Regions from separate parts of the Mesorhizobium sp. C372A genome, predicted to be linked through region 4. Evidence: predicted binding sites of a transcription regulator. Region 4 holds the regulator's gene; each other region holds the start of a gene.
The links. The regulator HrcA, encoded in region 4, represses chaperone genes, less so after heat shock. The targets are predictions, from matches to a motif close to GTTAGCACTCNCNNNNNGNGAGTGCTAAC.

Region 1 (7,886 bases), 1.5 Mb from region 4:
AGTCCGGAGTTGTCGCCGGCATCGATCTGGCGATGCTCGCTTTCGGCTTGATTGATCCTGGTGTCGAAATCTCCGTGGAGCGGGCAGACGGCTGCAATGTCGTGGATGGAGAGGTCATTGCATCAGTGGTTGGCCCGGCCCGGGCCATTCTCACAGCCGAAAGGACGGCACTCAATTTTTTGTGCCATCTGAGCGGCATCGCCACAGCAACGGCATCGATCGTCGCTGCGGTTCGTGGATATGGCGCGAAGATCGTCTGCACCCGCAAGACGACGCCCGGATTGCGGGCAGTCGAAAAGTATGCCGTGCGCGCAGGTGGCGGGTCCAATCACCGCTTCGGCCTGGACGATGCAATTTTGATCAAGGACAACCACATCGCCATCGCAGGCGGCGTCCGGCCAGCGCTCGAGCGAGCACGAAGAGCGGCCGGTCATCTCGTCAAGATCGAAGTCGAGGTCGATACTCTGGCCCAGTTGGAGGAGGTACTTGGCTTCGCTCCCGATGCGGTTCTGCTCGACAACATGTCCCTCCCCGATCTTCGCCGCGCCGTCGCAATGGTCGGTGGCCGCGCTATCACCGAGGCTTCTGGCGGGATCACGTCGCATACAGCGCGAGCGTTTGCCGCGACCGGCGTTGATCTGATTTCGGTCGGCCGACTCATCCACAGCGCGCCGATCCTGGATATCGGCCTCGACCATCGGGGCTCATGATTGTCTGAGTAACGAACAGGATTGGGTCAACTGTCCTTTCCGATCACTAGTCAGATAGCAAAGACCCGCAAGTCATACCGGAGGAACAGCATGGAGATGCAAACGGCAAGTTCAACGCAGACATCGCCACAGGCTCAATCCCCTGACCCCCCTGACCTTGGGGCGTGGACCTTGGAGAAGGCTCAGGCGCTTTACCATGCCCCCTTCAACAATCTCCTCTTCCTGGCGCAAACGGTGCACCGCCAGAATTTCGATCCAAACAAGGTCCAGCTCAGCCGGCTGCTCAGCATCAAGACCGGAGGATGCCCGGAGGATTGTGGCTATTGCAGCCAGTCGGCGCGTCACGAAACCGGGTTGGAGGCGTCCAAGCTGATGGATGTCAGGCGCGTCATCGCCGAAGCGACCAAGGCGCGTCATGCCGGCGCCACCCGTTATTGCATGGGCGCGGCCTGGCGAAACCCCAAGGCGCGCGACATGGATGCGGTGGTGGCGATGGTCGAAGGCGTCAAGGCGCTGGGCCTGGAGACCTGCATGACACTCGGCATGCTCGATCTTGAGCAAGCCGCTCGACTGAAGCAGGCGGGCCTCGACTACTACAACCACAACATCGATACGTCAGAACGCTACTATAGCGAGATCATCGGTACGCGGAGCTTTGCCGAGCGGCTCGAGACGCTTGACCACGTTCGCAAATCCGGCATCAAGGTCTGCTGTGGAGGCATTGTCGGCATGGGCGAGGAGCCGGTGGACCGGATCGACATGCTGGTGACGCTGGCCAATCTGCCGGAACATCCGCAAAGCGTTCCGATCAACATGCTGATCCCGATCGCCGGTACGCCGCTTGCAGACGCCAAGCCCATTGAGCCGATCGAATTCGTGCGCGTGATCGCGCTGGCGCGCATCATGATGCCGAAATCGCATGTCCGTCTGTCCGCCGGCCGCACCGCGATGACTGACGAGATGCAGGCGCTGTGCTTTTTTGCCGGCGCCAACTCGATCTTCTTCGGCGACACGCTGCTGACGGCGGACAATCCCGGTGAGGACAAGGATACCCTGCTGTTCCGGCGCCTTGGCATCGATCCGATGGAACTCGAGGCGCAATGAACGGGGCGCCGCTTGCCCGTTATGATGCGACCTTGCAGGGGCTAGCGCGCAAGGACCGGCTGCGGACGCTTTCGCCCCGCGCCGGGCTGGACTTCTCGTCGAACGACTATCTCGGGCTGGCCGCGTCCAGAAGACTTGGCGATGCGGTTGTGGCGGCGATTGCGCGGGGCACGCCGGTTGGCGCCACCGGGTCGCGGCTGTTGCGCGGCAATGCACCGGAACACGAGCAGCTCGAGGCAGACGCGGCGGCATTCTTTGGAGCCGACCGCGCGCTGTTCTTCGGCAGCGGCTACATCGCCAACTTCGCTCTGCTGAGCGCCCTGCCGCAGAAGGGCGATCTTTTGGTTGTCGATGAGCTCGCCCATGCCAGCATGCATGAGGGTGCGCAGGCCGGGCGCGCACAGTTCGTGCTGGCCGCGCACAACGACGCCACCGCTGTCGAGGATGCGATTACACGTTGGCGCGTCGCAGGCGGCATGGGATGCGTCTGGATCGCGGTGGAAAGCCTTTACAGCATGGATGGCGACTGCGCGCCTTTGGAGAGCCTGGTCGCACTTGCCGATCGGCACGGCGCATTCATCGTCATTGATGAGGCGCATGCCACCGGCGTCTGGGGACCGGATGGCCGGGGGCTTGCCGCCGCTTTCGAGGGCCGCGACAACATCATAGCGCTCCACACCTGCGGCAAGGCGCTCGGCGCATCTGGTGGGCTCGTCACCGGGCCGAGGGCACTGTGCGAATATCTGATCAACCGTTGCCGGCCATTCATCTACGCAACCGCGCCATCGCCACTGATGGCGGTCGTGGCGCGCGAGGCACTCGCAATGCTCACCGACGAGCCTATGCGGCGTGTTCAGCTGCATGAACGCGTCGCCAGCGCCGGCCGGTTGGTCAATCGCTGGGGTGTGACACCAAGTGGCTCTCAGATCCAGCCCTTAGTAATCGGCGATGTCAGGCGCACCATGGCAGTGGCGGCGCGCCTGCAGGCCCGCGGCTTCGACATACGCGGCGTTCGTCCTCCGACCGTGCCCGAGGGCACGTCGCGGCTGCGCATCTCACTGACGCTCAATATTGGCGAAGCCGACATTTCCGCCATGGTAGAGGCGCTGGTCGAGGTGTTGGCCCAAACATCACCGGAGGCGATATGACCCAACGCATCGTCATCACCGGAACGGATACCGGAGTTGGCAAGACCGTGTTTGCGGCTGGGCTCGCCGGTTTGCTGGACGGCTTTTACTGGAAACCGGTGCAATCGGGCCTCGACGGCGAGACCGACAGCGAGGTTGTCGCGCGGCTTGCCGGCTTGCCCTCAGAGCGCGTGCTGCCGGAAGCCTACCGCTTGCGGAGCCCGCTGTCGCCGCATCGTTCGGCCGAGATCGACGGCGTGGCGATCAAGGCTGCCGATCTTGCTTTTCCCGTCCTACCGACGCCGCTCGTCATCGAAGGCTCCGGCGGCCTAATGGTGCCGCTCAACCGGCGCACAAGGTTAATCGACATCTTCGCTGAATGGCGGCTGCCCGTTATTCTGTGCGCCCGCACCACACTCGGCACCATCAACCACACCTTGCTATCGGTCGAGGCGCTCCGCGCCCGCTCCATCCCGTTGGCGGGCATCGCTTTCATCGGCGATGAGATGGCCGATACGCAACGGACCATCGTGGAATTCAGCGGTGCCCCGCAGCTCGGCAGGCTGCCGCACCTCGATGTGCTGACGGGCAAAACACTGAGGGACGCAATGGTTGCCGGCTTCGCCTTCGCCTCGATTAATGGAGGTGACTGATGTCGCAGTCTCATGTGTGGCATCCCTTCACCCAGCACGCACTCGAGCCTGCGATCCCAGAAATCGTCCTGACTGAGGGCGCCTATCTCCACAGGGCCGACGGCGCCCGCATCCTGGACGCCATCTCCTCCTGGTGGGTCGTCACACATGGCCACCGCCATCCCCGCATCATGAAGGCAATCGAGACAACCGCGTCGAGCCTCGACCAGATTATCTTTGCGGGCTTCACGCACGAGCCGGCAGAGCGCTTGGCCAAGGCGCTTGTCGGCCTCGCTCCCGCTGGACTCGACTGGGTGTTCTATTCCGACAGTGGCTCGACCTCAGTCGAAGTCGCGCTGAAGATGGCGCTCGGTTATTTCCGCAACATCGGCGCGCCGCGCTCGCGCATCGTCGTCATGGAGCACAGCTATCATGGTGACACGATTGGAACGATGAGCGTCGGTGCGCGTGGCGTGTTCAACGCCGCCTATGAACCCTTGCTGTTCGAGGTCGACATCATCCCCTTTCCGGCCGCGGGGCACGAGCAGGAGACGCTGGATCGTTTCGAGGCTGTGACCCGCGATCGACGAGCCGCAGCCTTGATCGTCGAGCCGCTGGTGCTGGGCGCCGGCGGCATGCTGATGTATCCAGCATCGGTTCTGGCCGAATTGAAGAAGATCACTGAGGCCTCCGGCTCGCTGCTGATCGCCGACGAGGTGATGACCGGCTGGGGACGCACCGGAACCATGTTCGCCTGCGAGCAGGCATCGATTTCTCCAGATATCCTGTGCACCTCCAAAGGCTTGACCGGCGGCACCATCCCGCTGGCCGTAACGCTTGTCACCGATGCCATCTTCCGGGCGCACTATTCCGAGGACCGGAAGAAGACGTTTTTCCATTCGAGCTCTTACACCGCCAATCCGATTGCCTGTGCGGCAGCACTCGCCAATGTCGAGATCTGGCGCGACGAGCCAGTGGCCGGGCGGATCACGGCCTTGAGCGTGATGCAGGCCGTCGGGCTGCAACGCTTTCGGGACAATCCATATTTTGCCGACTGTCGAGCCACGGGAACGATCGCGGCGCTCGACCTGCGAACCGGTTCAGCAGGTTATCTCGCCGAGATTGGTCCGAAGCTGCGCGCTTTCTTCCTCGAGCGCGGCCTACTTGTGCGCCCGCTCGGCAATGTCCTCTACCTTCTGCCACCCTATTGCATCGCAGGCGACGAGCTCGAACGACTCTATGACGCCATCGAGGAGGCCGGGGAACGCTTCGGGTCAAGGCCATGAGCAAGTCGTCGCGCATTCTCGGACTTGGCCATCACGTGCCTGGGCGCAAGGTGGCCAATGCCGAGATCGAGAGCAATCTCGGCCTCGAGCCGGGCTGGATCGAAAGGCGTACCGGAATCCGTTCGCGCTTCTGGGCAACGGACGAAGACACGCTGTCGGGTCTTGCCACCCGGGCTGGCGACATGGCGCTGGTGAACGCCGGTATTGCGCGCCACGACATCGGTCTGCTGTTGCTTGCCACCTCGACGCCCGACCATCTTCTGCCGCCAAGCGCGCCGCTGGTCGCACACAAGCTTGGCCTTGGCCGCGCAGGCGCGGTCGATCTGACCGGCGCCTGCGCCGGCTTCATCTATGCGCTCATGTTTGCGGACGGGTTCACCCGCCTGCATGGCAAACCAGCGCTGGTCATCGCCGCCAACATCCTCAGCCGCCGCATCAATCCAGCCGAGCGCGCGAGCTCAGTCTTGTTCGCCGATGCCGCCGGCGCCCTGGTGATCGGTCAGTGCGATGATGCTGATCGGGGCATTCTCGGTGCCTCGGTGGCTTCGGACGGCTCGCGCTACGGGCTGATCCAGATTCCCGCAGGAGGAAGCAACACGCCGTTCCATGGCGACCTCGACCTCGGGCAGACCCGGATGACGATGACCGACGGGCCCGAAGTGTTCGCAAAGGCCGTCGAGATGATGACCGATTGCTCGACAGCCGCGCTAGCCACTGCGGGAGTGCGGCCACACAATGTCGGCCGGTTTGTGCCGCATCAGGCCAATACTCGGATTTTCGGCGCGGTCGGAAGAAACCTCGGCATTGCGGACCAAGCAATTGTCAAGACGATTGCCGAATACGGCAACTCTTCGGCCGCGACGGTCCCGCTGTCGCTCTCGCTCGCCAACCAGATGAAGCCATTCCAGCCAGGAGAGAAAATCCTTCTGGCGGCGGCGGGTGCGGGTCTCAGCGGCGGCGCTCTCGTGGTTGGAATCTAGCCGGCCGGCTCACGCGCGCAGGATTGGTCATGAATGGCAATAGGAGCAACAGAACCAATGCCAAAAAATGGCCTTCTGAAGCTCGACATGACCAAGCTGACGCAGCACGACCCGTGCGAGCCTCTGGATGAGTTCAAATGCAACACCCGTTGCACCAATCGTACCATCTGAATAAAGCTCAATTACAAAGGGTGAGCCGCCCCATATATGTCGGATACCCGACATTGTTCACATAAAAGGCTCGATGCTTACACGCTCTTTGCTGGCTGCTCTTTGCTGTCTTCTCTTTTCTCTTTGCTCTTTGCTCTTCCGTCTTGACTACCAGGAGCCTGCGGCTTATCTATTGCCGCGTTAGCACTCGCTTCGGCTGAGTGCTAGGCATGCTCCGGCAACGGAGCACCGTTCAACATCCGCACCAAGGAAATCCAAAAATGGCAAAGTCGAATTTCCGGCCGCTGCATGACCGCGTGGTCGTACGCCGGGTCGAATCCGAATCCAAGACCGCCGGCGGGATCATCATCCCGGATACGGCGAAGGAAAAGCCGCAGGAAGGCGAGATCATCGCCGTCGGCTCCGGCGCTCGCGACGAAGCCGGCAAGCTGGTCCCGCTGGACGTCAAGGCCGGCGACCGCATCCTGTTCGGCAAGTGGTCGGGCACCGAAGTCAAGCTCAATGGCGAAGACCTTCTGATCATGAAGGAATCCGACATTATGGGCATCATCGGCTGATTATCGGCCTCACCGTCAACTGAATTTCGGGCTTGATCGCAAGCCCCTGCCAGGAGCTAAAAAATGGCTGCCAAAGACGTTAAATTCTCCCGCGACGCCCGCGAGCGCATGCTTCACGGCATCAACATCCTCGCCGACGCGGTGAAGGTGACCCTCGGTCCCAAGGGCCGCAACGTCGTCATCGACAAGTCGTTCGGCGCACCGCGCATCACCAAGGACGGCGTCACCGTCGCCAAGGAAATCGAACTTTCCGACAAGTTCGAAAACATGGGCGCGCAGATGATCCGCGAAGTTGCTTCGAAGACCAACGACATCGCCGGTGATGGCACCACGACCGCGACCGTCCTGGCGCAGTCGATCGTCCAGGAAGGTAACAAGGCCGTTGCCGCCGGCATGAACCCGATGGACCTGAAGCGCGGCATCGACCTGGCCGTGACCGAAGTGGTCGCGGCTCTCGGCAACGCTGCCAAGAAGATCAAGACCTCCGAGGAAGTTGCCCAGGTCGGCACGATCGCCGGCAATGGCGACGAGTCGGTCGGCAAGATGATCGCCGAAGCGATGCAGAAGGTCGGCAATGAAGGCGTCATCACGGTTGAAGAAGCCAAGACCGCCGAGACCGAGCTGGAAGTCGTCGAAGGCATGCAGTTCGACCGCGGCTATCTCTCGCCCTACTTCGTCACCAACGCCGACAAGATGGTTGCCGAGCTCGAGGACGTCTACATCCTCCTGCACGAGAAGAAGCTGTCCAACCTCCAGGCCATGCTGCCGGTTCTCGAAGCCGTCGTGCAGACCTCCAAGCCGCTGCTCATCATCTCGGAAGACGTCGAAGGCGAGGCTCTGGCCACGCTGGTCGTCAACAAGCTGCGCGGTGGCCTGAAGATCGCCGCCGTCAAGGCGCCGGGCTTCGGTGATCGCCGCAAGGCCATGCTGGAAGACATCGCCATCCTCACCGGTGGCCAGGTCATTTCGGAAGACCTCGGCATCAAGCTCGAGAATGTCGGCCTCAACATGCTCGGCCGCGCCAAGAAGGTGTCGATCTCCAAGGAGAACACCACCATCGTCGACGGCGCCGGCAAGAAGGACGAGATTCAGGGCCGCGTTGCCCAGATCAAGCAGCAGATCGAAGAGACCACGTCGGATTACGACAAGGAGAAGCTGCAGGAACGTCTGGCGAAGCTCGCGGGCGGCGTCGCGGTGATCCGCGTCGGCGGCGCGACGGAAGTCGAAGTCAAGGAAAAGAAGGACCGCGTCGACGACGCCCTCAACGCGACCCGCGCGGCCGTGGAAGAAGGCATCGTTGCAGGCGGCGGCGTCGCACT
Region 2 (7,886 bases), 2.4 Mb from region 4:
TAAAACCTTCGCTCAGCACCTCGATGATGCCGCGTCGCCAGCCGGTGACTCGGAAGCGCCGCGAAAAAATGGTCGCCGATTCCCAGAACTGGCCGGCCTTGAAGCCGATTTCGTAGAGCGAGGAATCGATCCACGCGTCCACCGCCAGCAGTGCGGCGGCGATCGGACCTCTTCGTCTTGGACGTCGTTCTAAAGGACTGGCCATTCCCGAAACTCACCCAACCCACCTGAGAACCGCAAGCGGGCAATTTCAGGGCGGGCATACCCGGCGAAGACTATTCTTCCATTTCAGCCCGGCTCACAAGGGCAGCCAGGCCACACCGCACGGTTTGTTGAGCGCCGCCCGGATCGTGACGCTGGAGGTCGACGCCGTCGATGCCGACGCCAGTGGCTTCGAGCCAGTCTGGCACAAGGGCCGGCGCGTCGGCTTCGTCGCCTCGCCGGCTATGGCTACACAATAGGCAAAAGCGTCGCGCTGACGTTGCTGGGCGACGAATTCGCCGGGGAGGGGACCGCGCTTTGGGTGCACATTGTCGGCGTCGAGCGGCCGGCGCGAATTATTCCGGCCTCGCCATACGACCCCGAGGGCAGGCGATGCGGCAATGAGGAGTTTTGGCCATGGTCGATGACATTATAAGGGAGACCAGGCGCGAGCGCCGGCGCGGGCACACCGGTGAGGCCGGCAGCGGGTCAAGCCGCCACCCGAACTATCGCTCGCTCAAGAACCCGTTCCTGCCGCAGCCGGTGTTTTCGGACGACCAGGTCGCGGCCATCCACGACACGGCGTTGCGCGTGCTGGAAGAGCTCGGCATCAAGGTGCTGCTGCCGGAGGCACGGGCGATCTACGCCAAAGCCGGTGCGCTGGTCGACGAGGACAGCCAGATGGTGCGCATCGGCCGCGATATTGTCACTGCGGCACTGGCCTCGGCGCCGAAATCCATCCGGGCGCTGGCGGGCAACCGTAGCCGCGATCTCATGCTGGAGCTCGGCTCGATGACGTTCCTGGCCGGAGCCGGGGCGCCCAACGTCACCGATCTCGAACGCGGACGGCGTCCGGGCACGCTCGCCGCTTTCGAAGAACTGACCAAGCTTGTTCAGAATTTCGACGTGCTGCATATGCTCGGCCCCTGGATCGAGCCGCAGGATGTCGACAACCATTTGCGCCACTATGCCGTCAACCGTGCGCAGCTGACCCTGTCGGACAAGTTCCCCTTCGTCTTCGCCCGCGGCACGCCGCAGGTCGAGGATGGGTTCGAGATGATCAGGCTGGCGCGCGGGCTCTCGCAGGACGAGTTCCTGGCCGGCGTCCATTGCTACACCGTGATCAACACCAATTCGCCGCGCCAGCTCGATATCCCGATGGCGCAAGGCATCATCGACTTCGCCAGGGCCGGCCAGGTCTCTGTCATCACGCCCTTCTGCCTGGCCGGCGCCATGGCGCCGATCACCGTCGCCGGCGCATTGACGCTGCAGCATGCCGAGGCGCTGGCTGGTCTCGCGCTGGCGCAGATGGTGCGGCCGGGCGCACCGGTGGTCTACGGATCCTTCTCCTCCAATGTCGACATGAAGTCCGGCGCACCGGCCTTCGGCACGCCCGAGCACGTCAAGGCGACGCTGGGCGCCGGCCAGCTGGCGCGCTTCACCGGCCTGCCTTGGCGGTCCGGCGGCGGCAGTGCGGCCAACATTTCCGATGTGCAGGCGGCGCACGAGACGCAGTTCGCGCTGTGGGGCTCGGTGCTTGCCGGCGCCACCGTCTGCATCCATGCCGCGGGCTGGCTGGAGGGTGGCCTCAGCGTCTCCTACGAGAAGCTGATCACCGATATCGAGGCATTGCAGACGGTTGCCGAACTCTGCGCTACGACCCCCGGCGACGAGGATTCGATCGGCTTCGAGGCGATCGCTGAAGTCCAGCCGGGCGGGCATTTCTTCTCCGCCGGCCACACCATGACGCGCTACCGCACCGCCTTCTACGAGCCGCTGGTCGCCGATTGGTCGAATTTCGGCAGCTGGACGCAGTCCGGTTCGAAGTCGGCCACCGAGCGCGCCACCGGCATCTGGAAGCGGACGCTGGCCGACTTCCAGCCGCCGGCGTCGGCCGTTGCCACATCCGATGTGCTCGACGAGTTCATTGCCCGCCGCACCGAAGAGGGCGGAGCGTTGCCGGTGTCGTGAGGTTGGCAGCCGTCACGTCGGCCGCTTGTCGCCGGTCTTCGACGGCTCGCGGCGAATCGGCCCGGCATCGGCCTGCCTGTGCTTGTCGGCGGCAATCCGGCGGATGCGATCGAAGCGGCTCTCCTCCGCCGGCTTGGTCGCGGATACAGCGTTTGGCTTCGGGGCGAATGTGATCATCTGTCGATCTCCCTGTCGTTGATGACTGGTCTTGACTGACTGACGGAAATTCCTGGCTCGCCGGGGAAATGTCCCCGGCAGCCTGTTTTGATTTATGCCCGCCCAGATTCCCAGCGGGCAATTTTCGGGCGATGGTCAGTAGCCGCCCATGCCGCCACCGCCGCCCGCAGGCGCCGCATCCTTGGCCGGAACGTCGGTGATCATCGCTTCGGCGGTGATCAGAAGGGCGGCGATCGAGCCGGCGTCCTGCAACGCGGTGCGCACCACTTTCGCCGGGTCGACGATGCCGGCCTTGATCATGTCGACATAGACCTCGTTCTGGGCGTCAAAGCCCTGATTCTGGTCCTTGCTGTCGGACAGCTTGCCGACGACGATCGAGCCTTCGACGCCGGAATTCTCGGCGATCTGGCGGATCGGCGCTTCCAGCGCCCTGAGCACGATCGAAATGCCGGCGGTCACATCGTCATTGGCGCCGGTCAGGCCGGCCAGAGCCGATCTTGCGCGCAGAAGCGCCACGCCACCGCCGGGCACGATGCCTTCTTCCACCGCCGCGCGCGTCGCATTCAGCGCGTCGTCGATGCGGTCCTTCTTTTCCTTCACTTCAGACTCGGTGACGCCGCCGACGCGGATCACGGCGACGCCGCCGGCGAGCTTGGCCAGCCGCTCCTGCAGCTTCTCCTTGTCGTAGTCGGACGTGGTCTCCTCGATCTGGCCCTTGATCTGCGCGATGCGCGCCTGGATGGTCGCCTTGGTGCCGGCGCCGTCGATGATCGTGGTGGTGTCCTTCTCGATCAGTACGCGCTTGGCGCGGCCAAGCATCTCGATGGTGACGTTTTCGAGCTTGATGCCGAGATCCTCGGAAATCATCTGGCCCGATGTCAGCACGGCGATGTCTTCCAGCATCGCCTTGCGGCGATCGCCGAAGCCCGGCGCCTTGACGGCCGCGACCTTGAGGCCGCCGCGCAGCTTGTTGACGACCAGCGTCGCCAGTGCTTCGCCTTCGACGTCTTCCGAGATGATCAGCAACGGCCTGCCGCTCTGCACCACTGCTTCGAGGATCGGCAGCATCGCCTGCAGATTGCCGAGCTTCTTCTCGTGGATGAGCACGTAAGGCTCTTCCAGTTCGACGCGCATCTTGTCGGCATTGGTGACGAAATAGGGTGAGAGATAGCCGCGGTCGAACTGCATGCCTTCGACGACGTCGAGTTCGGTGTCGGCGGTCTTGGCCTCCTCGACGGTGATGACGCCGTCATTGCCGACCTTGTCCATCGCCTTGGCGATCATGGCGCCGACGCTGGCATCGCCATTGGCGGCGATGGTGCCGACCTGCGCGATCTCGGCCGACGACTTGACCTTCTTGGCCTTCGCCTTGATGTCCTTGACCACGGCGGCGACAGCCTGGTCGATGCCACGCTTGAGGTCCATCGGGTTCATGCCCGCGGCAACCAGCTTGGCGCCTTCGCGCAGGATCGATGCGGCCAGCACCGTGGCGGTGGTGGTGCCGTCACCGGCGAGGTCGTTGGTCTTCGAAGCCACTTCGCGCACCATCTGCGCGCCCATGTTCTCGAACTTGTCAGCAAGCTCGATTTCCTTGGCCACCGTCACACCGTCCTTGGTGATGCGCGGCGCGCCATAGGCCTTGTCGATGATGACGTTGCGGCCCTTGGGGCCGAGCGTGACCTTCACCGCATTGGTGAGGATCTCGACGCCGCGCAGCATGCGGTCGCGCGCGTCGGTGGCGAATTTGATTTCCTTGGCAGACATTTTTTTCAATCCCGTTGGTGTGGTGAAGCAAGCGGCTCGCCGGAGCCTGGCAAAGCCAGGCCGGTCAGGCAGCCTTCTTGGCTTTGACGCTCTTCTCGGTGACGACCGTCCCGCTCTTGCCGATAGCGGCCGTCTCGCTCTTGTCGATGACGCCCATAATGTCGGCTTCCTTCATGATCAGCAGGTCCTCGCCGTCGATCTTGACCTCGGTGCCCGACCATTTGCCGAACAGGATGAAGTCGCCGGCCTTGACGTCGAGCGGAACAAGCGCGCCGTTTTCGTCGCGTGCGCCCGGCCCAACGGCGATGACTTCGCCTTCCTGCGGCTTTTCCTTGGCATTGTCGGGAATGATGATGCCGCCCTTGGATTTGACATCGCCTTCGGCGCGCCGGATGACGACGCGGTCGTGGAGTGGCCGAAACTTCATGAGAACTTCTTTCTGGGGCCGGCATAGGCGACCGCGCCGTTCTTATAGGCGTGTTGGCACTCGATAGATAGGAGTGCCAAAAATTATTCGTGGCCAAAATTAAATATTAAAAAGTATTATGATGTCTGCAGGGTTCGAAACGTCGCGAGGCGCCTAGATATTTCAAAAAATTGAATTTCGAGGCAAAAGTGACTATTTATATCGTAAGTTCGATTTCACAATTCAGGCACGAAGGAGATTTAGGCGATGGCCGAAGGCAATCAGAGCATCATGGAAAAAGCTGAAGCCCGCTTCATGGACAAGCAGAAGAAGACGGCCGAGCGCAACAAGGCAACCTCCGACTACATGTCCGAAGCGAGGGCCAGGGAGATCAAGACAGCAAGGCTCAGGGAATTGCGCCTGGCCAAGGAAGAGGCCGACCGCGTCGCGGAAGCCTTGAACCCGACACCGAAGAAGAAGCGGGCGACAGTCAAGAAAGCCGCCGCCGCGCCGAAGGGGGGCACGTCATGAGCCTGACATTCCCCAATCCAAGTCGCTTCTATGACGAGGCCGGCAAGCGCATCCGCTTTGTCGGCCACGACGGCATGTTCCAGATTTCCTTCTCTGTCGCAGCCGATGCCCTCTCGAAGGCGCCATCAGGGACGGCGACCGCGGAAGCCACCTATCTGGCGGCTTTCGACACCGCGTCCAGCTCCATCCATGACATTGCCAGCAAGGCCTACGCCCGCACCCGCAAGAGCATATATGTGCTCACAGCCGCGGATTTCGGTTAGCGCGCGTTCGTCTTGCAATCAGAGCGGCTGAGATCAGCGTGCGTCAGGACTTGCGGTCGGCTTTTGCCCGCCGCTTGACGTCCCGGCTGTTCAGGCGGTCGGCCATCGCTTCCGCATCGCGTAAATTCATGGCCACCATCACCTGTTGCTTAAGCTCGACAGGCTGGCCGGTGAAGATGTCGAAGATAGTCCAGCTCTCGGGCTCGTCCATGCGCAACGCGTAGCGGTTTGTCATATCGGCATCAGGCCTTTGACATGAAAAATGCCGCCGCCAGGATCAGGATTGTCCAGGCCACCACCGACAGCTTCAAGGCCAGGCCGCCATGCATTGAAAGTATCTCGCGCATGCGCAGGGCCACGGTCCTCTTCGACAGGGCGGGTGCTGCCGCAATCGCGACCGGGGGCTTGACGCCGAGCTTTCCAAAAGCCGGCAGCAGCGGTGGCGTTCGCATGAAATGACCTCGAATTGCCGGAGAAAACAGGGCTCCTCATAACACCCTTCTTGAAACTCCCCGCATGCCAAATAGAACCCGGTCCGTGAAAGGGCCATGCCGCCCGATTCGCCGCCTTCCATCAGGCGGATCGTCATCTGGCGAAATCCGTGCAACGCGGTTAGGTTGCGCGCGAAACTGAGGTTGTTCAAAGCGTGACAGGCGAACGGAGACGACGATGACGGCGCCCGGCGATTTGCTGCAAGCCTTGTTCATGAGATTGAAGAGCGATGCCTCGCTGACGGCGCTGCTCGGCGGCGCCGGGTTGCGCGAGCAGGCGGCCGACAGTGCCGCCTTCCCTTATGTGACCTATGGCAGGACCAGCGCATTCGATCTGGACACCGGCGCCGACAATGATGACGACCAGCTCATCACGCTGCATGTCTGGTCGAAGGCGCAAGGCGAGGCCGAGACGCGTCTGATCATGGACAGCATCCGGGCGCGCCTTGACGGCGCCGCTTTCGCCACCGGCTCGCGCGACCAGACCCGCCTGTCCTTGGAGTTCGCCGAGGCCCGCTACGACGAGGACCTGGCGCTCTACCACGGGGTGCTGCGGATACGCGCCCTCACCGAGCAAAGTGATTGAAGCAACCTAGATTTGCGCCTGGATCTCGGCCTTGTCGATGACTGACCACACCTCGCGGATGCGACCCTCTCCGAATTCGTAGAAAACATTCTCAGCGAACGACACGCGCTTGCCGTTCACCGGCAGGCCGAACAGCACGCCCTTGGGATGACAGTCGAAATGCAGGCGCGCCGCCACGCGCGGCGGCTGGCAGACCAGCAGTTCGATGTTGAAGCGGAGGTCGGGAATCGCCTCGAAATCGCCTTCGAGCATACGGCGATAACCCGACAGGCCGAGCATTTCGCCATTGTGCTGCACCTCGTCGCCGACAAAGTCTCCAAGTTTCGCCCAGTCCTGGGCATTCAGGCAAGCGATATAGCCCCGGTAAAGGTCGGCAAGGTCTTTATCCGTCATGGCGCACTCCGATGATTTGGCGTTTCCCGCGCTATTTAGGGCGGCCCTTCAGAATGGTCTCGCCTTGACCTGTTCCCAATCTGGCTGCGAATTGAGAACCTGCGCGCAAACACCATAGCCGCGCAGCCGGTTTTCCGGTTATGAATCCATTGCCCGGTCTGAGGGACTGGGCGGTAGGATCGCATTCATTCGTTGCGCGCGCAGGGGGTATTGCGGGGATGGATTTTCACCCGTTCACCGTTCATTTCACGTTCAGCACAGTTGCGTTACAACGCCGACCATGAAAACGCTTCGCTCTCATGTCAGAACCGCGATACTGGCGCTCACAGCGGCCGGCCTGTTGGCGTCGCAAGCGACGCCGGCAGCCGCGGCGGATTGCTACGCGATCGGCCAGCAGGTTGCTGAGCAGAATGGCGGCACGCTGGCCAAGGCTTCGCAGACGACGCGTGGCGGCCAGGAGGTCTGCGTCATCGTCGTGCTTGTGCCGGGCAAGGACGGCCAGCGTCCGCGCCGCTCCGAGATCGTCGTCCCGGCGAACTGATCCAATCTTCCCCCTTGCAGGGCTCGTTTCCCAGACCACCGGAATCGGCCTATATCTGACACATCAACAGGCCTGACCGATCATGCGCGTACTCGTCGTCGAAGATGACAAGGATCTCAACCGGCAGCTGGCCGACGCGCTGGTCGATGCCGGCTATGTCGTCGACCGCTCCTATGACGGCGAGGAGGGGCATTTCCTCGGCGACACCGAGCCCTACGATGCCGTCGTGCTCGACATAGGCCTGCCGCAGATGGACGGCATCAGCGTCGTCGAACGCTGGCGCCGCAACGGCCGCAAGATGCCGGTGCTGATCCTGACAGCGCGCGACCGCTGGAGCGACAAGGTGTCGGGCATCGATGCCGGCGCCGACGACTATGTCACCAAGCCGTTCCACATCGAGGAGGTGCTGGCCAGGGTAAGGGCGCTGATCCGCCGTGCCGCCGGCCATGCCTCGTCCGAGCTCACCTGCGGGCCGCTGCGCCTCGATACCAAGGCCTCGAAGGCCGATGTCAACGGCGTGCCGCTGAAGCTGACCTCGCATGAGTTCCGCCTGCTGGCGTAT
Region 3 (7,886 bases), 2.8 Mb from region 4:
GCCGCCGGCCATGAAGTAGCGCCAGCGGATCGTCGCCCGTTCGCCGGCGACGAATGTCTCCTCGAGGTCGAAGCGCGTGCCAGGCTGGGTGGCGATCGCCGACCATAGGTCAATGCATGCCTCTTTGCCGGCATGGCGGGCGCCGTTCGGCGCCGGCACGGTGTTTTCGATAACGCAATCCTTCGCCACCAACTCGGCAAGCGCGGACGGATCGTGCAGCTGGAACACATCGTTGAAGCGATGCATGATCTCGGCCGTCTGCCGGGACAAATCATTCCCGACTGCGTCCATGATAAGCTCCTGTTTCATCATATTCTCCCGGTTTCATCGATCTTTGACGGCTTTGACCAGCACGGCCTTTAGGGTGATCTGAGGCACGCCGGCCAAGGCGCGCGAGACGAGGCAAGTCGCCTTGGCCGACTGCGCCAGGCGTTCGAACTCGTCTTCGGCGAGATCCGTGACCTCCGCCTCCGTTTCGAGCTCGATGCGGGTGATCGTCGGCCCGGCGGCGGTCGCGCCGAGATGCACCTTGGCGACGGTGCGGATGGTGCGGGCGACGTGGCCTTCCTGGCCGAGGATGAAGGTCAGCGCCATCGAGAAGCAGCCGGCATGTGCTGCCCCGATCAGCTCTTCGGGATTGGTGCCCGGACCGTTCTCGAACCGCGACGGAAAGGAATAGGCGCCTTCGAAGACGCCGCTGCCAAGCCGCAGACGGCCGCCGCCTTCCTTCAGCGTGCCTTGCCATTCTGCGGAAGCTTCACGGATGGTCATGGTCGTTCTCCTGGTTCGGGGTTGAAAAGCGGGCAATTGGGTCAGGCGCAGTCGATGACAACCTTCCCGAACACGTCGCCCTGCCGGAAGTGGCGGTACGCTTCGGGGGCTTCGGCAAAGGGGAAGACCCTGTCGATAACGGGCTTGAGGCGATGCTGCGACACGGCGCGCAGCATGGCCTCGAGATTGCTGCGGCTGCCGACGAACAGGCGGCTGATGGTGGCGAGGCTGCGCTGATAAAGCGCTGCCGGCATCTCGATCGATCTGCCACTGGCGTCCTGCAGCGTCAGCAGCACGATGTGTCCATAAAGCGTGCTGGCAATCAGCGACTGCGCGAAGGTGGCCGGGCCGCCGGTTTCGACGACGAGGTCGATGCCGCCTGTCTGCTCGCGCGCCCAGCCGCCCCATTCCGGTATGTCGGTGCTGGAGACAACGAGGTCGGCGCCCAGCGCCCGCAGCCTGTCGGCCTTCTCCGCGCGCGATGTGATGGCGACAACCCGGCAGCCGAGCAACTTGGCGAACTGCAGAGCAAACAGCGAAACGCCACCCGAACCGATGGTGAGAACCCATTGACCAGGCTTCGGAATCCGGGTCCCGGTCACCGCGTTCCAGGCCGTCACGCCGGCGCAGGTCAGCGTCGCCGCTTCGTGCCAGCTCAGATGATCGGGCAGTCGCGCCGCCCATTGTTCGTCGAGCACGGCAAACTCAGTCAGCATGCCGTCCAGCGTACAGCCGAGCTGGTCGATCAGACCGGCATTGATGCGGCCATCGATCCAGCGGGCGAAGTAGCTGCCGGTGACGCGGTCGCCGACGGCAAAACGGGTGACGGCATCGCCGATTGCGACGACGTCACCGGCGCCGTCGCTCAGCGGCACGATGCCTTGCCGCGCCGGCAACGGATAGGTGCAGGGATCATCGTGTCGCGCCGATTGAGCGAGGCGGCGCGGACTCGCACCACGATCTCATGCGGTTTCGGTTCCGTCCGCGCCTCGTCGCGCATCGCCAGGGATTCGGTTCCACCAAACCCTTCGAGCCGGTAGCTGCGCATGTCACTCTCCTTAATAGTATATAGACTGATCCACATATTATATAGACCGATTGTCATATTCTTGGCGAGGCCTATAATGCGTCACTGTTGACAGAGGTTGACATGGCCAACGACACCCGCACCCGCATACTCGAGACCACAGGCCTGTTGCTCAGGCAGCGCGGCTATCACGGCACCTCGCTCAACGACATTCTGGGCGCCAGCGGGGCGCCGCGCGGCTCGCTCTATTTTCATTTCCCGGGCGGCAAGGACCAACTGGTCATCGAGGTGACGCGCAACAGCGTTGCCGACGTCACGAAAAGGCTGGGCGAAGCACTGGCAGCCGAAAGCGATCCTGCAGTGGCCGTCCATCACATCTACCAGTCGGTCGGGCGCATGCTGGAGGACAATGATTTTTCGCTGGGTTGCCCCATCGCGCCGGTGGTGCTGGATTCACCCACCGATGTGCCGGAACTGGCGGAACTCTGCCGATCGGCTTTCGAGCAATGGATCGGCTTGCTGCGACAGGCCTTCGTCAGGGCAGGGGTGCCCGAACGCCGCGCGCACGCTTTGGCGCTGCTGATCGAATCGTCGCTGGAAGGGCTTATGGTGATTGCGCGGGCCACCCGCGACCGTGCACCGGTGCTGGTGGTGGCCGACGAGGTGGCGGCACTTGTCGAGCAGGCGGTGCTTGCAGGCAAGGTTGCGCGGCAGGCGGACAGCGCCGCCTAACCATCCGCTTTCCAAAACAAAAAAGGGCGCCTCTCGGCGCCCTTTCCGTATGCATAAGCCAGATAGCTTGGATTAGAAATCCATGCCGCCCATGCCGCCCATGCCGCCGCCGCCCATGCCGCCAGGCATGCCGCCGCCAGCCGACTCCTTCTTGGGAGCCTCCGCGATCATGGCTTCGGTGGTGACGAGCAGGCCGGCGACCGAAGCCGCGTCCTGGAGAGCGGTGCGAACGACCTTGACCGGGTCGACGATGCCCATGGCGATCATGTCGCCATACTCGCCGGTCTGGGCGTTGTAGCCGTAGGTCGCGCCCTTGTTGTCGAGGATCTTGCCGGCAACGATCGAAGCTTCAGCACCTGCGTTCGAAGCGATCTGACGGGCCGGAGCCTGCAGTGCACGGCGAACGATGTTGATTCCGGCAGCCTGGTCGGCATTGACGCCGGTGACCTTGATGTTGGCCGAAGCGCGCAGCAGTGCGACGCCGCCGCCTGCAACGATGCCTTCTTCCACGGCCGCGCGGGTCGCGTTGAGGGCGTCATCGACGCGGTCCTTCTTTTCCTTGACTTCGACTTCCGTCGCGCCGCCGACACGGATCACCGCAACGCCGCCGGCGAGCTTCGCCAGACGTTCCTGCAGCTTCTCCTTGTCGTAGTCCGACGTGGTCTCTTCGATCTGCTGCTTGATCTGGGCAACGCGGCCCTGGATCTCGGCCTTCTTGCCGGCGCCGTCGACGATGGTGGTGTTCTCCTTGGAGATCGACACCTTCTTGGCGCGGCCGAGCATGTTGAGGCCGACATTCTCGAGCTTGATGCCGAGGTCTTCCGAGATGACCTGGCCACCGGTGAGGATGGCGATGTCTTCCAGCATGGCCTTGCGGCGATCACCGAAGCCCGGCGCCTTGACGGCGGCGATCTTCAGGCCGCCGCGCAGCTTGTTGACGACCAGCGTGGCCAGAGCCTCGCCTTCGACGTCTTCCGAGATGATAAGAAGCGGCTTGGAGGTCTGCACGACGGCTTCGAGAACCGGCAGCATGGCCTGGAGGTTGGACAGCTTCTTCTCGTGCAGGAGGATGTAGACGTCCTCGAGCTCGGCAACCATCTTGTCGGCGTTGGTGACGAAGTAGGGCGAGAGATAGCCCCGGTCGAACTGCATGCCTTCGACGACTTCCAGCTCGGTCTCGGCGGTCTTGGCTTCCTCAACCGTGATGACGCCTTCATTGCCGACCTTCTGCATCGCTTCGGCGATCATGGCGCCGACCGACTCGTCGCCATTGGCCGAGATCGTGCCGACCTGGGCAACTTCCTCGGAGGTCTTGATCTTCTTGGCAGCCTTGCCGAGAGCCGCGACGACTTCGGTGACGGCCAGATCGATGCCGCGCTTCAGATCCATCGGGTTCATGCCGGCGGCAACGGCCTTGTGGCCTTCCTGGACGATCGACTGCGCCAGAACGGTCGCGGTCGTGGTGCCGTCGCCGGCGATGTCGTTGGTCTTCGAAGCAACTTCGCGGACCATCTGCGCGCCCATGTTTTCGAACTTGTCTTCAAGCTCGATTTCCTTGGCGACGGTGACGCCGTCCTTGGTGATGCGCGGTGCGCCGAACGACTTGTCGATGACGACGTTGCGGCCTTTGGGGCCGAGCGTGACCTTCACTGCGTCGGCGAGGATGTTGACGCCGCGCAGCATGCGCTCGCGGGCGTCGCGGGAGAATTTTACGTCTTTAGCAGCCATTTTTTAGCTCCTGGCAGGGGGCTTGCGATCAAGCCCGAAATTAGTTGACGGTGAGGCCGATGATCAGCCGATGATGCCCATAATGTCGGATTCCTTCATGATCAGAAGGTCTTCGCCATTGAGCTTGACTTCGGTGCCCGACCACTTGCCGAACAGGATGCGGTCGCCGGCCTTGACGTCCAGCGGGACCAGCTTGCCGGCTTCGTCGCGAGCGCCGGAGCCGACGGCGATGATCTCGCCTTCCTGCGGCTTTTCCTTTGCCGTATCCGGGATGATGATCCCGCCGGCGGTCTTGGATTCGGATTCGACCCGGCGTACGACCACGCGGTCATGAAGCGGGCGGAACTTCGACTTTGCCATTTTTTCTTCCTCGAATGAGAACGGTGAGAGCTGTTCCTCGATCCGGCGGTGCCGGATGTGCGTTAGCACTCACCTGGGGAGAGTGCTAACGTGCGCTGAAATAAGCGCGTGGCTTTCGAGAGTCAAGGCGAACGGTGAGCACAATTGTGCCAATTGGAGCCGTGCCGCGATCCGACGGCAGACCCTACCGGCGCCGCGGCGATTCAAGCACCAGAAGCGGGCATCGTTCCGCCAGCCCATAACCCCCTGTCGGCGCGAGGCGGACACTGTCAAAAAACCGGCTCGCCTCTTCGACCAGCGTCGCCGCCGGGGCGAAACTGTAGACAGTCTGCGAATTCGCATAGACATCGATGGTGCCGATGACCGGCATCTCCCATCCGGTCGTCGCGGCAAGGGCATCCCGGTCGGCAAACAGCGCATCGAAGGCGTCGAGGATCGCCCGCACCGGAATGGCGCGGTCGGGATCGCCGCCGGCACAAGCCATGGCAATGCGCCATTTGAGTTCGTGGAAGGTCGCGACACCACCGGAAAGCGTCAGCGCCCGGACCTCCTGCAGATCATCCTGTACCTGAGGACTTGCATAGGCGCGCAATGCAGCCCGCCCACCGGACTTCAGCACACGCGCGATCTCGGCAAGCAGCGCCTGCCGTGCAACCGAGGAGTCCAGCGCCGACAGGCAGCCGTCGCCGATCACCGCCCCGGCGCTTTCGTCGCCCAGCGGCAACTCCAGCCAGTTGCCGATCACCGCCTTGCGTGAGGCGGTATCGCCCGGCCAGATGCCCGATATCATGGCAGTGGACTCGTCGATCGCGAGCATGGTCCTTCCGAGGCCGGCAAGCTCCGGCGTGACCCCGAGCAGCACCACATCGACTGATTGCAGGCTAAGTTCGCGCTCATAGGCGGCGACAGCTTCCGGGGGCGGACACAGCGGCGACCCGAGAAGCCGCCAATGACGGCGAATTGCGTCCCAATGCTCAGTCATGCGGAACGGTTTGGGGAAAGGCTGGACATATTTCCTTCCAGGCTGTTGGTTGCCTTGCGAGTTACCTCATGCAGGAAAGGCCATGGCCCGCATTGCCGTCATAACGCATGAATTTGACCGCTTCCAGAGCCGGCGGGGCCTCCTGCTGCGCCAGGACAGCCCCTACATGCTGTTCGACGTCCTGGCGGAGCTGAAACGGCGCGGTCACTCCGTGCAGATCATGCGTGGACCCTCGGCAAGTCATAACGCCGATATTGCCGTCCTGCATGTCGACGCGACAGTGACGCCATCGGACTATGTCGACTACGCGCGCGGATTTCCGATTTGTCTCAATCTTGGTGCAACCGACATTTCCAAGCGCCGCATCAGTGGTGCGATCCTCGAGGAGGGTGCCAACTGGAGCGGCCAGGTCATCGTGAAGAGCAACCTCAATCATTGGGGGACGCCCGAGGAGCAGCTCAACCGAAAATCCGTTCGCGCCGGCAAGGCAGTGCCTTTCCCGGGCGCGCAGACCTTCGACCGTTATCAGGTGCATGCCTCGCTGGCCGATGTGGCGCCGGAGATTTTCAGGCGTGCCGACCTGATCGTGGAAAAATTCATTCCCGAAATCGAGCCCGACGGGTTTGCGGCGCGGTTCTGGATATTCTGCGGCGATCGGGAGCGCTGCACCCGCTATGTCTCGCCGCAGCGCCTGGTCAAGGGCGACGACACCGTCCGCCGGCAGCCGGTTGCGGTTCCCGACGAACTGCGCGCCTTGCGTCGGAAGCTGGGCTTCGACTATGGCAAATTCGACTTTGTCGTGCATGAGGGCAGGGCCGTGCTGCTCGATGCCAACAAGACCCCAGGTCGCGCCAGGAACCTGTCGAAGATCGTTGCCGCCGGCACAGCCAACCTGGCCGACGGCTTCGAAAACCTCATCCACCAGACCGGACGGGGTCGAATCGGGCGCTAGAGAAACAGTCCCAACTGCGTATGGATGATCGACCGGTAGTCCTCGATGGTGTGGCGGCTTTCCTCCTGGTTCTGGGTCAGCGCCATGCGCACGACGCCGCCGGCCAGCTGGAAGATCAGGAAAACCATACGGCCGAACTCATTGCGTCGCTCTGGCGCGAGAAAGGGGCCGACATGGTCGCAGAACATCGTCGCCTGGCGCCGGGTTTCGGCGATGTCGAGATTCTTCAGCGCCTTGTCAGCCTGGATGGCGTTTTGCAGGTCCTGAATGGCGGGGTCGCCGGCGACGCGCTCATAGTAGTCGTCGAGCAGCCGGTCGGCCGCAGCGATAACGTCGTCCAGCCCGCCAATGTCGGCAACGATGGCGGCAAGCCGGGCGCGGCTCACTTCGGAGAATCGCTCGTAGAGCATCGCCAGGATCGCCGACTTGTTGGGGAAGTAATGATAGACGGTGGCGATCGGCCCGCCGGCCTGTGCGCCGACTTCCTTCATGGTGACGGCGTCGATGCCTTTCTCGCCGATCAGCCGCATGGTCGTCGACAGGATGGCGTCGATGCGCTCGCGGCTGCGCTCCTGTTTGGGCCTGCGCCTCGGTTCGGTCGTCATCTGCACTGCTTCGTTCATGCCGCCATCCTCTCGATCGCCCAGACCATTCGATCGCCAAGACCATCCCCAGCCTTGTTGGTGCCAAGTCCCGCTACTGATTGACAAACGAATATGATCGAGTATCAGTTTCTAAATGCTGACAGACTGTCAGTTTTTTTGCCGTCAGGCAAGGACGTTGGGAGGCGACCGTGACTTCTGCTGGTAACGCGGATGCCGGGAACGGCGACTGGCTGGTCGGCAACCCCACTGGGGCGCAACTCGCCTCGGCATTGTGGATCGGCTCGGTCGGCCTGCTCGTTCTCGGGCTGCAGCCGGTGCTTCTCGGCGCGCTCTACACCGAAGGGCATGTCAGCGGTGACGAACTCGCGCTGGTCGCCACGGCGGAGATGATCGCCATCGGCATCGGATCGGCGGCCATCGCCATGATGCTGTCCGCCCACAATATGCGCTTGAAAAGTGCCGTCCTTCTGCTCTTGCTGGCGCTGGCGAACGGGGCGACCGCCTATGCGCTGACCTCGACCTCGCTGATTGCCGCCCGCGCGGTGGCGGGCCTCGCCGAGGGTGGGCTGGTGGCGGTCGCCACGGAACTGATCGCCCGTTCGCGCCGGGCCGAGCGCATCGGCGGCTTCTTCGTCACCCTTCAGACCCTGGCGCAATGCGCCCTTGCCCTGCTGCTGGCGCTTTACGTCATCCCGGCCGCCGGATCGGCAGGCGGCTTCATCGTCCTTG
Region 4 (7,886 bases):
CACCAAATATCCGCCGGTCTCCGACTGGCGCATCATCCCTGCCGATCCGCGCAGTACCGACCTCAACGTGGAAGCGTCGTTCCAGCTGCAATGGCTGGACTATGTCGATACCGCCGAGATTGCCGAGGATGGCCCGCCACGCATCATCGACAAGTCCAACTATCCCTATCCGTGGGGCGCCAATGTGATGGTGTTCGAGCACTGGCTCGGGCTTGGCCGCAAGGCGCCGCTCAAACTCATCGACCCGAACCGCGCATCGCGCCGCGAATACTGGATGATCAATGGCAATGCGGCCCGGCGCATGGTGCAGGACCTCTATCGCTTCAACGTCAACCAGCTTGGCGTCGCCAACGACACCATCAGCAGTGTTTACGTGCCGAAGCTCAATGCCGGCCACGTCACGGTGACGCTTTACGAACACGATTTCAGCGACGGCCGCTTCGCGCAAGGGGCGAAGAAGTCCTTCGGCTCGGTCGGCCTCTTCAATCTCAGGGATACCGGTTTTGATGACCGCGTCTCATCGGCCGAGGTGATCCATACCTATCCCAAGGTGATCCATCGGGACGTGCATTAGGGCCGGATTGCGCTGTTCGCCGGCTCAGGATGGGCCATCGACATGGGTGATGCGCCAGATGGTGCCGTTGCCATCCTCGGTTACGATAAGCGCGCCGTCCTTGGCCACCGCGACGCCGACCGGCCGGCCCCAGACGGCGTCGTCGGAGAGGACGAAGCCGGTGATGAAATCCTGGTACTCGCCGGTCGGCTTGCCGTCGCTGAATCTCAGCCGCACCACCTTGTAGCCGGTCCTCATACCACGGTTCCAGGAGCCGTGCAGGGCGACGAAGGCGTCACCCTTGTACTCTGCCGGGAAATTGCCGCCGTCATAGAAGGCGATGTTGAGCGGCGCCGAATGCGCCTGCATCAGCACGTCGGGCACGGTGACCGAGCCGGCGAGGTCTGGGCGCGCGCCCTCGTGACGCGGGTCCTCGTTGGCGCCGATATAATACCAGGGCCAGCCATAGAAGGCGCCGTCCTTGACTGAGGTGGCATATTCGAACGGCACATCGTCGCCGAGACCGTCGCGCTCGTTGACGACACACCACAGCGCGCCGGTGGCCGGTTGCACGGTCATGCCCGAACAATTGCGCAGGCCGGTAGCGAGGATGCGGCCATTCTTGCCGTCGGGGCCGAAGGCCAGCACGTCGGCACGGCCATCCTCGGAACCCCAGGTGGCGCCGAGTGGCTGTGATTTTGCCCAGGCGTCAAGGCCGCCCTTCGGTGCCTTCTGCATGCCCTCCGCGACGTTCGATCCGGAGCCGACCGAGAGATACAGCGTCTTCCCGTCCGGCGAGAAGGCGATATCGCGGGTCCAGTGGCCGCCGGTAGGGATGTCGGAGACGATCGTCTCCGGTTCGCCGGAGGCTTTAAGGTCGCCGTCGCGATAGGCGTAGCGGACCACGCTGTCGTTGTTGGCGACGTAGACCCATTGCGGCTTGTCGCCAGGCGGGTAGAAGGCGATGCCATAGGGCTGGTTGAGATTGTCGGCAAAAATGCCCTCTTCGGCCGGCTTCGCGCTACCCTTGGCCAGCCGATAGACGCGGATCTGGTTGGCGTCACTGTCGGCGACGAACAGGTCGCCGTTCGGCGCCACGCGCACGACCCGCGGATTGGAAATGCCGGAAGCAACCAGTTCGGCCGAAAACCCAGGCAGCAGGACGGGCTTCGCGCCCTCGGGCCGATCGCCAAGGCCGGCGCTGTTGGAGGCGGATTCGGTGATGTTGGGCTTTTGCAGATCATCCGGCTTGATCAGCCGGCGCACACCTGGCTTGTCGGCCGTCCAGTCGCCGAAAGCGTCTTTGCCGGTCAGCAGCGGTTGATCGGCCTCCTGGGCGAAGGCGCTGGTGGCCAGAAGCAGGGCAAGGCCTGCCAAGCCGGCAATCCGGATCATGCTGTTCTCCTCGAACTCGCGCCGGTCGGCGCGTCATGCACAAGGGAGATATTGTGCGGCCGCCGCAAAAGAGAAGCGTGCGCGCGCGCAGATTCGACGAGAGAACCGCTCAACTTTCCTCTTCGACGTCGAGATCGTCGTCGAGACGCTTTTCCAATGCGACGAGATCTTCCGGCAGCGGCAAGCCCATGGCGCGCATTTCGCGCAGTTTTTCGCGCAGCTGCTCCTGGATTTCGTGCTCGTCCTCCGGCTGGTTGACCATTTCTTCGAGCAGCATGCTGATCTGGGCCTTGAACGATTCAAGCGCCATTCTGCGCCCTCCTTTACGGTGATCCCGGCTTCGGAATTATCTTAACATCCGGGTAATCAATTGCGCAGTGTAGTCGACCATAGGCACGATGCGGGCATAATTCAGCCTGGTCGGGCCGATGACGCCGAGCGCGCCGACGACGCGGGCGTCCTTGTCGCGGTAAGGCGCCACGACCAGCGACGAGCCGGAGAGCGAGAACAGCTTGTTTTCCGAGCCGATGAAGATCCGCACGCCGGGGCCGTCCTCGGCGAGGTCGAGCAGCTGGATCAGCCCGTCCTGCGTCTCCAGATCCTCGAACAGGTGGCGCAGCAATTCGATATCGGCCTGGGCGGTGACGTTTTCGAGCAAATTGGCGCGGCCTCGCACGATAAGGCGCGCCGGCAGGCCGCTGTCGGCGCCGGCCCACACCGCCAGGCCTTTCTCGACCAGATCCTGCGACAGCGTGTCCAGCGCTGCCCTGGTCTCGTCCTTGATGCGGGCGATCTCGATGCGCGCCTCGGCGAGCGTGCGGCCCCTGATATGGGCGTTGAGGAAGTTGGAGGCCTCGTGCAGCTGCGAGACGGTGATGCCGGCCGGCAGGTCGACGACGCGGTTCTCGACATCGCCATTCTGCGACACCATCACCGCCAGCGCCTTGGTCGGCTCGAGCTGGATGAACTCGATGTGCTTCAGCGCCACCTCGTTCTTGGTGGCGAGCACCAGGCCGGCGCCGCGCGACATGCCGGACAGCATCTGGCTGGCCTCGGTCAGCATGTGTTCCAGCGTCGCGCCCGAGCCGGAGGCGCGCACCTGCGCCTCGATGACCCGGCGTTCCTCGTCGGAGAGATCGCCAAGCTCCATGAAGGCATCGACGAAGAAGCGCAGGCCGGTCTGGGTCGGCAGGCGCCCGGCCGAGATGTGCGGGGCATAGATCAGGCCGAGATGTTCGAGGTCGCTCATCACGTTGCGGATGGTCGCCGGCGACAGCGACGACGGCAGGATGCGCGACAGGCTGCGCGATCCCACAGGCTCACCGTCCTTCAGATAGGATTCGACGATGCGCCGGAAAATGTCGCGCGAACGCATGTCGAGCGATTGCAGCGCGGGCGCCAGCAGACTGGGTTCGGTGACTGCCTTGGTCATTCGAGCCAAAAACCTCCGGCTCAAGGATATAGACTTCCATCGCCCCCGCGCAACCCGGCGTCTGTGCCAGATCGCCCGGCCTTTTCCTTTGCGCCATGGGCTGCATGCGTCTACAAGCCGCCGACGCAACCATAAAAGAACAGAAAGAGGCCTCGATGCGCCCTTCCAAACGCCAAGCCGACGAAATGCGCGCCATCTCCTTCGAGCGCGGCGTCTCCAAACACGCCGAAGGCTCGTGCCTGGTGAAATTCGGCGACACGCATGTGTTGTGCACGGCGAGCCTGGAGGAAAAGGTGCCGGGCTGGATGCGCAATTCCGGCAAGGGCTGGGTGACGGCGGAATACGGCATGCTGCCGCGTTCGACCGGCGAGCGCATGCGCCGTGAAGCTTCGGCCGGCAAGCAAGGCGGCCGCACGCTCGAAATCCAGCGGCTGATCGGCCGCTCCTTGCGCGCCGTTGTCGACCTGCAGGCACTGGGCGAACAGCAGATCACCGTCGACTGCGACGTCATCCAGGCCGATGGCGGCACCCGCACGGCCTCGATCACCGGCGGCTGGGTGGCGCTCTACGATTGCCTGCGCTGGATGGAAGCGCGGCAGATGGCCAGTGTTGCCAAGGTGCTGAAGGACCATGTCGCGGCAATTTCCTGCGGCATCCACGACGGCAAGCCGGTCATCGACCTCGACTATATCGAGGATTCGTCTGCCGGCACCGACGCCAATTTCGTCATGACCGGCAAGGGCGGCATCGTCGAGATCCAGGGCACCGCCGAGGGCGAGCCGTTCTCGGAAGGTCAGTTCGCGGAGCTGATGGGGTTGGCCAAGAAGGGCATTCAGCGGCTGGTGAGCTTGCAGCAGATGGCTGTGGCCTGATTGAATTTAACGTGATGACGTCGGCGATCCTTCACACCCCCCTCTGGCCTGCCGGCCATCTCCCCCGCAAGGGGGGAGATCAGAGGTCGCTGCCGTTTTCGCCAACCATCAACGTTGAGACGCCGCCAGCGGAACTGCCAATCTCCCCCCTTGCGGGGGAGATGCCCGGCAGGGCAGAGGGGGGTGCCTGATGCAACCCTCCGCTATTCTTGAGTCAGCGCTTTACGTCACGGATCTCGCCGCTGCCGAAGCCTTCTACTCCAACGTCCTCGGCCTCCCTCTCCTCGGCAAGGTCGACGGCCGCCATCTCTTCTTCCGCTGCGGCCCGGGCGTGCTGCTGGTCTTCAACGCCGAAGCCACCAAAATCCCGCCGGCGCCCGATGCGCGGCTGAAAGTGCCGCCACATGGCACGGTCGGCGAGGGCCATCTCTGCTTTGCCGCAAGTGCGGATGAACTCGCACAGTGGAAGGCGCAACTTGAGGCGAAAAACATCGCCATCGAAAGCGAATTCGAATGGCCGCAGGGCGGGCGTTCGATCTACATACGCGACCCCTCGGGCAATTCGATCGAATTCGCCGAGCCAAGGATCTGGGGCCTTTGATGCATTCTCTCGATGGAAAGAAGATCGTCGTTGCCAGTCACAATGAGGGCAAGCTGCGCGAATTCGCCGATTTGATGGGTCCGTTCGGCTTCGAGGCGAAGTCGGCCAAGGACTACGGCCTGCCGGAACCGGAGGAGACCGGCACCACCTTCGAGGAAAACGCCTACATCAAGGCCTTCGCCGCGGCTAAGGCGACCGGCTTGCCGGCGCTGTCGGACGATTCGGGCCTGTGCGTCGACGCGCTCGACGGCGCCCCCGGCGTCTACACCGCCAATTGGGCCGAAGCTCCCGATGGCAGCCGCGACTTCAGCATGGCCATGCAGCGCACCGAAGTGGCCTTGCAGGAGGTCGGCGCCGCCAAGCCAGCGCAGCGCAAGGGGCGGTTCGTCGCCGTCATCTGCCTGGCCTTCCCCAATGGCGAGGCTGAATATTATCGCGGCGAGGCTGAGGGAACGCTGGTCTGGCCGCCGCGCGGCGAACTGGGCTTCGGCTACGACCCGGTGTTTTTGCCGGACGGTTTCGACAAGACGTTCGGCGAGATGAGCGCTGAGGAAAAACATGGCTGGAAGCCCGGGCAGCCGACGGCGCTGTCGCACCGCGCCCGCGCCTTCCAGAAATTCGCCCGCGCCAGGTTAGGCTCAGCCTGATGTCGCTGGACCGCAGCCCGGGTTTCGGCGTCTACATCCATTGGCCGTTCTGCGCGGCCAAATGCCCATATTGCGACTTCAACAGCCATGTCCGTCACCAGCCGGTCGACCAGGAGCGCTTTGCCCGCGCCTTCGAGACCGAGCTGAAGACCATGAGCGAGCGGACCGGGCCGCGCGAAGTGACCAGCATCTTTCTCGGCGGCGGCACGCCGTCGCTGATGCAGCCGCAAACGGTGGCGGCGGTGCTGGACGCCGTGGCGAAGAACTGGACGGTGCCCGACGGCATCGAGGTGACGCTGGAAGCCAATCCGTCCTCGGTCGAGGCCGAGCGCTTTCGCGGCTACCGCGCCGCCGGCGTCAACCGTGTGTCGCTCGGCGTGCAGGCGCTGAACGACAAGGATCTGCGCTTCCTCGGCCGGCTGCACAATGTCGACGAGGCGCTGCATGCAATTGGCCTGGCACGGGACATATTCCCAAGACTTTCCTTCGACCTGATCTACGCCCGCCCCGGCCAGACGCTGGACGACTGGCGGGCGGAGCTCGAACAGGCGATCGGCCATGCCGCCGACCATCTGTCGCTCTACCAGCTGACCATCGAGGAAGGCACGCCGTTCCATGCCCTTCATGCGGCGAAGAAATTCATCATCCCCGATAATGACCGGGCCGCCGATCTCTATGCGCTGACTCAGGAGGTCACCGCGGCGCATGGCCTGCCGGCCTATGAGATTTCCAACCACGCCAGGCCGGGCGCCGAGAGCCGGCACAATCTGACCTATTGGCGCTATGGCGAATATGTCGGCGTCGGACCGGGCGCGCATGGCCGCTTTATCGAGAACGGCCACCGTGTTGTGACGATCGCCGAGCGGATGCCGGAGACCTGGGCCAATCTGGTGGAGGCCAGGGGCCATGGCGTCACCGGCGGCGAGATCCTGACGCGCTCCGAAGAAGCCGACGAGTTCCTGCTGATGGGGCTGAGGTTGGCCGAAGGCATCGACCTTTCCCGCTACGAGGCGTTTTCCGGGCGCGGCCTGTCGAGCGCCCGGCTGACCGTGCTGCAGGATGAGGGGCTGGTGGCGCCGATCGGCAATGCCAGGCTACGCGCCACGCCAGCCGGAATGATCGTGCTCGATGCCGTGGTGGCGGATTTGGCGCGGTAGATCGCGATGAAGAACGTGCTGTTCGTCTGCAGCCAGAACCGCTTGCGCAGCCCGACCGCCGAGCAGGTGTTCTCCAAACGTAGGGATATCGAGGTCGCGTCGGCCGGCACCAACCACGACGCCCACACGCCGCTGACGCATGAGCTGGTCGCCTGGGCCGACATCGTCTTCGTGATGGAAAAGGCGCACCGCACCAAGCTGCAGAAGAAATTCAAGGAGAGCCTGAAGAAGGCCCGCGTCATCTGCCTCGACATCCCGGATGATTACGGATTCATGGATCCGGAGCTGGTGCGATTGCTGGAGGTGAGGGTGACGCGATACCTGGGCTGACTGATGTGGTTGGGGCGTTCCACGCCCGCGTTCGCCATCCTCGGGCTTCACCCGAGGATTCATGCCGCGAGGTTAAGGCGCTGCAGCGGTTCAGAATTCTGCGCCGCTGCATCCTTCGGCAGAGGTCACGGAATGGATCCTAGGGTCTGCGCCGCGTCACTTCGCTCCTTGCTTCGCCCTAGGATGACGATGTTGCACCGATCGACAAACTAAGCGTCGTGCTTGAAGCGGCGCTTGCCGCGGTGTTTCTCGGTATGCGCCTCTCCGGTCCGGGCCGGCTTGGCGTCGCTCTTGTCCCGGCGGACGCTGTTCTGGTCGTTCATCGGATGCGGCGGCGCGCCTTCGCGGGCGCTCTTCGTTTCAAGACGGGTGATGAAGATATCGAAACGATTGGGCATCGTACGGTCAGTGCTCCGTCGCGCTGTCCGGTTTGTTGTCCGAAAGCCTGACATTCGTCGGCAAGGCGGTGGCCGCCCGACTGGTCAGGCCGGTGTCGCTCTCGGCGAGCGCACGCTTGCCCTTTGGCGCGGGCACGCGGTTGCGCCCGGCATAGTAGGGCTCGAAAACGTCCTGCAATTCCAGGCTGTCCATCCTGTCCTCCTCCTCAAGAGACTCAGGTATTCAATCCGCCAGCCACGCTTTCGTTCCCCACTGTGGCAAAGACATGGCCGCCGGGTTACATCGGCGTCAGGTTTGGCTCGACGTTCGGGATTTTGCAACCCGGCGCGCGCCGTGCCAAACAGGGCGAAATGGAGAGACCCCGGTGACCGGCGAGAAGCGCAGCTATGTGATCGGGCAGACCGAGATCGCGGTCCGGCCGGTGGCGCCGGCGCTGTATCTGGTGGCGACGCCGATCGGCAACCTCTCCGACATCACGCTGCGCGCGCTGGAGACGCTGG

Region 1: a site for HrcA is predicted at 6,190-6,218, ahead of groES (co-chaperone GroES). Genes of this name have one in related genera too.
Region 2: a site for HrcA is predicted at 4,593-4,621, ahead of NLY42_RS28160 (co-chaperone GroES). Genes of this name have one in related genera too.
Region 3: a site for HrcA is predicted at 4,680-4,708, ahead of groES (co-chaperone GroES). Genes of this name have one in related genera too.

The regions. Positions count from the first base shown of each region.
Region 1 is NZ_CP100475.1:103,327-111,212, forward strand. It holds gene nadC (carboxylating nicotinate-nucleotide diphosphorylase) at 1-710, shown strand, start outside; gene bioB (biotin synthase BioB) at 801-1,814, shown strand; gene NLY42_RS00440 (8-amino-7-oxononanoate synthase) at 1,811-2,962, shown strand; gene bioD (dethiobiotin synthase) at 2,959-3,594, shown strand; gene NLY42_RS00450 (adenosylmethionine--8-amino-7-oxononanoate transaminase) at 3,594-4,859, shown strand; gene bioZ (3-oxopimeloyl-[acyl-carrier-protein] synthase BioZ) at 4,856-5,839, shown strand; gene groES (co-chaperone GroES) at 6,271-6,567, shown strand; gene groL (chaperonin GroEL) at 6,631-7,886, shown strand, end outside.
Region 2 is NZ_CP100475.1:5,812,665-5,820,550, reverse strand. It holds gene NLY42_RS28185 (transglycosylase domain-containing protein) at 1-205, opposite strand, end outside; gene NLY42_RS28180 (aminomethyltransferase family protein) at 333-461, shown strand; gene NLY42_RS31865 (hypothetical protein) at 482-637, shown strand; gene NLY42_RS28175 (trimethylamine methyltransferase family protein) at 619-2,172, shown strand; gene NLY42_RS28170 (hypothetical protein) at 2,185-2,349, opposite strand; gene groL (chaperonin GroEL) at 2,485-4,113, opposite strand; gene NLY42_RS28160 (co-chaperone GroES) at 4,178-4,540, opposite strand; gene NLY42_RS28155 (hypothetical protein) at 4,787-5,050, shown strand; gene NLY42_RS28150 (DUF1488 family protein) at 5,047-5,313, shown strand; gene NLY42_RS28145 (hypothetical protein) at 5,357-5,524, opposite strand; gene NLY42_RS28140 (hypothetical protein) at 5,556-5,765, opposite strand; gene NLY42_RS28135 (DUF3168 domain-containing protein) at 5,983-6,390, shown strand; gene NLY42_RS28130 (ester cyclase) at 6,397-6,783, opposite strand; gene NLY42_RS28125 (hypothetical protein) at 7,064-7,324, shown strand; gene NLY42_RS28120 (response regulator transcription factor) at 7,407-7,886, shown strand, end outside.
Region 3 is NZ_CP100475.1:5,321,421-5,329,306, reverse strand. It holds gene NLY42_RS25610 (nuclear transport factor 2 family protein) at 1-309, opposite strand, end outside; gene NLY42_RS25605 (OsmC family peroxiredoxin) at 325-771, opposite strand; gene NLY42_RS25600 (zinc-dependent alcohol dehydrogenase family protein) at 813-1,646, opposite strand; gene NLY42_RS25595 (hypothetical protein) at 1,637-1,819, opposite strand; gene NLY42_RS25590 (TetR/AcrR family transcriptional regulator) at 1,922-2,530, shown strand; gene groL (chaperonin GroEL) at 2,603-4,258, opposite strand; gene groES (co-chaperone GroES) at 4,322-4,618, opposite strand; gene NLY42_RS25575 (class I SAM-dependent methyltransferase) at 4,803-5,600, opposite strand; gene NLY42_RS25570 (hypothetical protein) at 5,683-6,552, shown strand; gene NLY42_RS25565 (TetR/AcrR family transcriptional regulator) at 6,549-7,175, opposite strand; gene NLY42_RS25560 (MFS transporter) at 7,346-7,886, shown strand, end outside.
Region 4 is NZ_CP100475.1:1,607,154-1,615,039, forward strand. It holds gene NLY42_RS07475 (hypothetical protein) at 1-574, shown strand, start outside; gene NLY42_RS07480 (PQQ-dependent sugar dehydrogenase) at 599-1,948, opposite strand; gene NLY42_RS07485 (hypothetical protein) at 2,058-2,258, opposite strand; gene hrcA (heat-inducible transcriptional repressor HrcA) at 2,295-3,380, opposite strand; gene rph (ribonuclease PH) at 3,536-4,252, shown strand; gene NLY42_RS07500 (VOC family protein) at 4,443-4,853, shown strand; gene rdgB (RdgB/HAM1 family non-canonical purine NTP pyrophosphatase) at 4,853-5,500, shown strand; gene hemW (radical SAM family heme chaperone HemW) at 5,500-6,657, shown strand; gene NLY42_RS07515 (low molecular weight protein tyrosine phosphatase family protein) at 6,664-6,987, shown strand; partial or broken gene NLY42_RS07520 (EamA family transporter) at 7,179-7,313, shown strand; gene NLY42_RS07525 (hypothetical protein) at 7,393-7,578, opposite strand; gene rsmI (16S rRNA (cytidine(1402)-2'-O)-methyltransferase) at 7,751-7,886, shown strand, end outside.